3 regions of the Thalassolituus sp. UBA6592 genome follow, and region 1 is predicted to be linked to each of the others. Evidence: predicted binding sites of a transcription regulator. Region 1 holds the regulator's gene; each other region holds the start of a gene.
The links. Region 1 encodes PhoB, which activates phosphate uptake and scavenging genes when phosphate is short. Its sites were predicted from a motif close to TGTCATANNNNTGTCANA; they were not measured.

Region 1 (2,272 bases):
GACGTTGGCGACGAAATCTTTGCGCATCTGTTCCAGCTGCTTCAGTCGGGTGACATCGTGTACCAGCATCAGGCGGTCGCGGCGGCCAAACTGAGTGATGTTGAACTGCAGGTGGATATGTTTGTTGACCGGCGAGGCCATGGTCAGCGGGTCGCTGTAGTCGGCCTGATCAAAATAGGCTTTAAAAGATGGATCACGGATCAGGTTGGTGATCGGCTGGCCCACGTCGACCGGTGATTTCAGACCAAGAAAGCGCTGTGCCGCCTGGTTCCACCATTCCAGATTGCCATGGCTGTCGACCATCAGCACAGCGTCCTGCAGTGCGGCGGTGGAATCCTGAATACGGTTGATGATGGCCTGCAACTTCTGCTGATGTTTGAGGCTGCGGTTCTGCAGGCGGCGGGTTTCTGCAAACACACTGCCCCAGATACCGTAACTGGATGGCAGGCTGTCAATCTGACCAGAGGCCAGCCAGCGGTAAAGCCGTGACAGTTGCAGCATATTCCAGCCGATATAACAGACCAGAACCGCAACAACGCTCCAGCCATGGAGGCCTGTGAAGTAATCCAGGGCAAAGGTGATGATCAGCAGTAAGCTGATACGGCGCAGCTCCCTGCGCCAGACCGGGGTCATATCAGGTCCTTAAGGGTCCGGCTCATCATTGAGCCATCAGGAAGCTTTGGTAGAAAAACGATAGCCGGTGCCGCGAACGGTCTGAATCAGATGCTCGTGCGCTTTACCCAATGCTTTACGCAGACGGCGGATGTGTACATCCACGGTACGTTCTTCCACGTACACGTTGCCGCCCCATACCTGATCCAGCAGCTGCGCGCGGGAATAAGCGCGTTCCTGATGGGTCATAAAGAATTGCAGCAGACGGTATTCCGTCGGGCCTATTTCAACCGGTTTGCTGTTGGAGGTCACCCGGTGGCACACCGGATCCAGCATCAGGCCACTGACTTCAATCGGTTCTTCCACGCCCTGCGGTGTTGCCCGGCGCAGCACGGCTTTCAGGCGTGCTACCAGTTCGCGTGGAGAAAATGGTTTGGTGATGTAGTCGTCGGCGCCGGCTTCCAGCCCCTGGACTTTATTGTCTTCCTCACCTTTGGCGGTGAGCATGATGATCGGCATTTCCGCTGTCATGTCATCGCGTTTCAGGCGACGGGCGAATTCCACACCACTGGTGCCCGGTAACATCCAGTCGAGCAGTACCATATCGGGCTTGTGATCCACGATATGGGAGTGTGCTTCCTGTACGCTGGCGGCTTCCAGGCACTCGTAGCCTGCCATTTCCAGCGCCACGGCGATCATTTCTCGAATCGGTGCTTCGTCATCGACGATTAACACCCTTTTGCCTGCTTTTGTCATAGTCGTCACGTAAGTGTCATATACCCTTATTGCGCAGGTATTACACTGGTGCAATGTTACAACGATGTGACAGTGGCAGTATTAGAGGAACTTTTACGGGTTTATACCGACGCCTGAGTCAGCCAGTAGTGTGCTGCAATACCCAGCCAGATGATCAGGCCGAACCAGTAACTGCGCAGGAATTCGGTAAAGCAGGGCTCCCGTTCACGCGAGCGGATGGCCCAGAGTTGCCAGATAAAGAATACGGCGCCGGCGGCAACGGCAGCATAATACGGCCAGCCCAACAGCAGCTGACTGCCTGCTGCCAGCAGGCAGAACAGCGTGACGGCCTGCAGGATGCCGATCATCACAATATCAAGATCACCGAACAGTACCGCGGTGGATTTGATCCCCACGTTGACATCATCGTCGCGGTCGACCATGGCATACATGGTGTCGTACGCCACGGTCCACGACAGGTTGGCGATATAAAGCAGCCAGGCAACTTCCGGTACGTTACCGGTCTGTGCGGCGAAGGCCATCGGAATACAGCAGGAGTAGGCGGCGCCGAGAAAAACCTGCGGCAGATGGGTGTAGCGCTTCATGAACGGATAAAGCGAGGCCAGCCCCAGGGCAGCGAATGACAGCATCACCGTCAGCTTGTTGGTCAGCAGTACCAGCAGAAATGCGGCGAACACCAGTACGGCAAAACCGGTCAGCGCCTGGCGGGAAGAAATACGGCCGGTGGCCATTGGCCGTTGCGCGGTGCGCTTAACAAAGCCATCGACTTTGCGGTCGGCAAAGTCATTGATGATGCAGCCGGCGGAGCGCATCAGGAATACACCGACGACAAAAATCACCAGCAGATGCAGATCCGGCATGCCTTCTGCGGCAATCCACAGTGCCCACAGGGTGGGACCAAGCA
Region 2 (2,272 bases), on a different contig from region 1:
TGAACGTGCAAAAGCCGGAGCATGCCCCGGCTTTTACTGTGTGGTCCGCAGAGACCTACTTACTTGGCAGACAGGGTAATCAGATCTTTAGCAACCTTAACCTGTTTTTTGTAAGCCTCTTCTGTCAGCGGGATCATACCTTTTTCTGACAGGTAACCGTCTTCACCCATGGCACGTTCAGAAGTGAACTCAGCCAGGTATTCTTTGATACCAGGGATTACGCCAACGTGTGCTTTCTTAACATAGAAGAAAAGAGAGCGGCTGATTGGGTAAGAGCCATCGGAAATATTGTCGAAAGTCGGGATTTTACCGTTTACAACAGCACCCTGCACCTTATCTTCGTTCTCTTCCAGGAAGCTGTAGCCGAAGATACCGAATGCATCAGGGTTAGCGACCAGTTTCTGCACGATCAGGTTGTCGTTTTCGCCGGCTTCAATGTAAGCGCCGTCTTCACGAACACCGTGACATACGGCTTTGTACTTGTTCTTGTCGGTCTTTTTCATCTCTTTGATGAACGGGAAAGTCTTACAGCCACCTTCCATTGCCAGTTCAGCGAAAGCGTCACGGGTACCGGAAGTTGGTGGAGGTCCCAGAACTTCGATTTTCTTGTTTGGCAGAGCCGGGTTTACGTCTTTCCAGGTTTTGTATGGGTTATCAACCAGGGTCTCAGAACCGTCAGCAGCCGGAACAACTTTAGCCAGAGCCAGGTACAGATCTTTCAGCGTAACGCTCATCTGCTCAGCTTCGTGAGAGTTAGCGAAGGTGATGCCGTCGAAACCGATGGTGATTTCAACGATGTCTTTAACGCCGTTCTGTGCACACAGCTCCACTTCAGATGGCTTGATCGCACGGGAAGCGTTAGTGATGTCAGGAGTAGCGCCACCAACACCGCTACAGAACAGCTTCAGACCGCCACCGGAACCGGTAGACTCAACCTTTGGAGTACGGAAGTCAGTAGACTTACCGAAACGTTCAGCCACAACGGTAGAGAACGGGTAAACAGTGGATGAACCAACAATGCTGATGTAGTCACGTTCTGCGTGAGCAGCAACGCTCATTACAGAGGCCAGTACGGCAGCGCCGGTTAACAGAGCTTTTTTCATAATCGCTTCCTTTGTCATTCCGTCCAGTGGGCGGATGTATCGTGTTTGGTTGCTGCGGATTATTGAGGAGCAATGTTACAAAAATATGACATCCACATCGATTATGACACTGATATTACAGTTATGTGACAGCAGGATGGGCCAACAAACCCAGTAACGGCGTGGCCTGAGCGACAGTTGATGCTTTTCTCAAAGGCCATCAGACTGTTGTCATAAACATAGTGTTGCCAGTAAAGCGCCGCTGGCTGAGCTTCCCTTGCCGGGTCATCAACGGAAAGGGCAGGAATTGCCAGCACACAGAAGAAGAGAAGCAATAATTGCACGATGGTTTTACTTTAAGATTTAACCTGCCAGCAATACCGCTGATTGGCCACTTAGTTACCCGCCAGGGGAAGTATTTACCGGTCAGCACATCCCTGTAAGTTATTGATATTTCTGACTTCAACTGCCGTCAGGTTATTGATAACCTGCCGTTAATACTATGTTTCAGGCCAAAGTCGGGTGTTTTGCCTGAATAAAAAACAGTACACTCGCGGAAAAATAATACTAACTCTGGTTGACCCATGAATTATCAAACTGAGGCGCGCGACGATTGTGAGCCCTCACCGGAAGGCGAACTCACGCTCCGTCTGATTCCTACCCGTAACGAAACCAATGTCCACGGTGATATCAGTGGTGGCTGGGTAGTTGCACAAATGGACCACGCGGCAGAAACCGTCGCTACCCGTCTGGCAAAAGGCCGCATAGCCAATGTCGCACTGGAATCTGTGGTGTTTATGTCGCCGATCCGGGTTGGCGCTGCCGTGTGCTTCTATACCCGTCTGCTGGATATCGGCAGTTCATCTATCCGCATCGCCATCGAAGTCTGGACCCGCAACCCGAATGAGCCAGCGCGCCATAAAGTCGTGGATGCAGTCTTTGTGTATGTGGCCATTGATGAGCATGGGCGCATCCGCCGCGTACCGAAAGATAAAGCCTGAATCAGGCATGAGCCCCGGCAGGGCTCAGCCCGGCTGACGTGGCTGGTCAGTCCAGCCCCATGGCTTTCATCACAACATGCTGTTTGACCGGTAACAGGCGGTCAAACAGACGCATGCCTTCATTGCGCATCCAGCGCAGCAGCGGGTCATCTGCAGCAAACAGACGTTTAAAGCCTTCCATTACCGCCA
Region 3 (2,272 bases), on a different contig from region 1:
CTTTTCACTTCCAGACACTCAACGCCTACGTCAGTCTGGATCTTAGTACCAACGCTACAGCTGCCGTCTTCTTCACTGACGGTGCCGGTGTTGAAGATATCGGTAAATGCCAGAGCCGTCTGACCATTGGTACCGTGAACGTAATCCGTGATTTCTTCGTCGGTAGCGTGACCCAGTGATACCCAGCTCAGATCTGCTTCACCAGCGCCTTCGCCAGATGTCTGGTTCCATTTAGCTGCGTACAGGTTACCTGCGCTCAGGTCACCGGCAGTGTCCGCAACAAACATGTAGAAACCAACGTTACCGCCGTCGTCAGACATATAAACGGTTTTGGAATCCGGCATAACGTAAGCCAGTTCGAACGCCAGACGACCCATTGCATAGTGCTTGGTCAGTTCAACGCTTGGCTGATCATCAGTGCTGTCATCGTTATCGGTATCAACCACAACTTCGATGTTCCAGCCGTAGTAGTACGGGTTCCAGTTCAGATCGCCGGAAGCGTAGTAATCATTCTGAGTTGAGCTGTAGCTGTCAGCTTCGGCATCAGCCTGAGTGATCAGAGTACGGGCATTCGGCTCATACTCTTCCGAAGCCAGGTGCGCACCCCATGGCGTAACAGAAGCGGCACAGTGTACCCAACCACCGTCTACGCCAGACTGGTCGATCTGATACATAGTCTTAGGAGAAAGAGCACCGGTTTCAGAATCCTGATTCAGTTCGAACAGGAACATGGCACCCGGGCGGGTTTCCATCTGAGAAACAGAGAACAGACGACCGTCGATTGGCAGCAGAGAAGTGTGTTCGTTAGCGTTGGTGATACGCTCAGAACCATCTTCTTCCTGAACTGCGTTGCCCTGATCATCAACGATCAGACCAAAAGGAATACCATTGATAACATCACCGGAGCGGGCCAGAGTGTTGTATTCGCCGCCGTAAGTTTCGCCATCGACAACCGCTTCAGATGCCAGAACTGCGCGTTTCTGATCATCAGTGGCCGGAGTTGGAACACCGGTAAAGGTCAGGCTTGGCTTGCTGCTGCTTGAATCGTCACTGCCACAGGCAGCAAGGCTGGCTGCTGAAGCAATCATCATCGCCTGTACAAGGCGCTTTTTATTAAAAAAATCCATCACTATTTCTCTCTCATGTGAAAGGGTCTGTTTTCCCGGGAGACAAACGTAAAGAATGTAAATGACAGAATTAGTTAACTTTCGTGACAGATTTACGACATAACTACAAAGCTATATATCAGTAACTCCTGAAATACGGGCGCTGGAGCAACAGCAGGTAAAACGACAGCTCAGGTTTTACGTACATTCGTCCCGTAAAATACAGTGACGAACGGACGTCGTTGACTACACTTTTGACAAAAGCGCTGACAGGCAGCGCGACCTTTTCAGAAGAGCTGAAAGTCGAATTAGTTAAAAGTCGAATGAGTTAAAGGTCGAAAGAGCTACAGAGTGAACAATGTGCCATCCATGAAAATTTTCTTATTTTGTCTCAGTGCGACGATCAGCCCGCTGTTGTCAGCGGCTGAACCGGTGAACAACCTGAAAGTAATTGCCGTCTATCAGATGGACGATGAGGCCGGTGCCGCATTTGAATTTTTTACCGATAAACCGGCGCATCAATGTGGCGGCAAACCATCCAACCGTTTTCGTGTATACAGTCGTCATGGAGAAGTGAACGACAGAAAATTCCGTCTGATTGTCGATGCTCTGGCCCATCAGTATAAGGTGAGCATCGGCACAAAAGGATGTGAAGGGAAAGCCATGAAAACCGGCTTTATTGGCGTGAGAAGATAATTCCGCGCAGACCGCCTTCAGGCTGCGTGACTTTTACGCCGGTATTCCTGCAGGGCGCGGTCAGTCATCAGCGCCAGATTAACATCACGCTGAGAAATACCTTTCACATCGTGACTCACCCAGAAAATTTCCAGTGAACCCCAGCTGACATTCAGCTGGGGGTGATGGTCCTGCTGTTCCGCCAGTACCGCGATCTGATTGGCCAGATGCATGGCACAACTGAAGTTCGTCAGCGCCATCGTGCGGTAAAGAGCGCCATCCCTGACCTGCCAGTCAGAGTGTTCAGACAGCCACTCGTTGAGCGCTTCCTGTGTTATCAGATCATTATTCATCGTGTCTTCTCCTGCAGGTAGCAAGCGGGATTCAGAAGGCCTGTTAAGTCGTCACTCACTATGCGCTCAACAGGCTGAATTTAAACAGACAAAACATGCCAGAATCATGATCTGAAGCTGTCCTGCAGTCAGGTACTG

Region 2: B2Z72_RS07120 (PstS family phosphate ABC transporter substrate-binding protein) is a predicted target of PhoB. The motif match lies at 1,177-1,194, and genes of this name have one in related genera.
Region 3: B2Z72_RS10845 (PhoX family protein) is a predicted target of PhoB. The motif match lies at 1,210-1,227, and genes of this name have one in related genera.

Annotation. Positions count from the first base shown of each region.
Region 1 covers NZ_DJIO01000032.1:5,754-8,025, forward strand. Annotated here, with positions in the region: gene phoR (phosphate regulon sensor histidine kinase PhoR) at 1-633, opposite strand, end outside; gene phoB (phosphate regulon transcriptional regulator PhoB) at 670-1,368, opposite strand; gene ubiA (4-hydroxybenzoate octaprenyltransferase) at 1,470-2,272, opposite strand, start outside.
Region 2 covers NZ_DJIO01000073.1:5,504-7,775, forward strand. Annotated here, with positions in the region: gene B2Z72_RS07120 (PstS family phosphate ABC transporter substrate-binding protein) at 60-1,103, opposite strand; gene B2Z72_RS07125 (acyl-CoA thioesterase) at 1,667-2,083, shown strand; gene B2Z72_RS07130 (UbiH/UbiF/VisC/COQ6 family ubiquinone biosynthesis hydroxylase) at 2,130-2,272, opposite strand, start outside.
Region 3 covers NZ_DJIO01000114.1:10,464-12,735, reverse strand. Annotated here, with positions in the region: gene B2Z72_RS10845 (PhoX family protein) at 1-1,127, opposite strand, end outside; gene B2Z72_RS10840 (hypothetical protein) at 1,476-1,802, shown strand; gene B2Z72_RS10835 (4a-hydroxytetrahydrobiopterin dehydratase) at 1,820-2,134, opposite strand.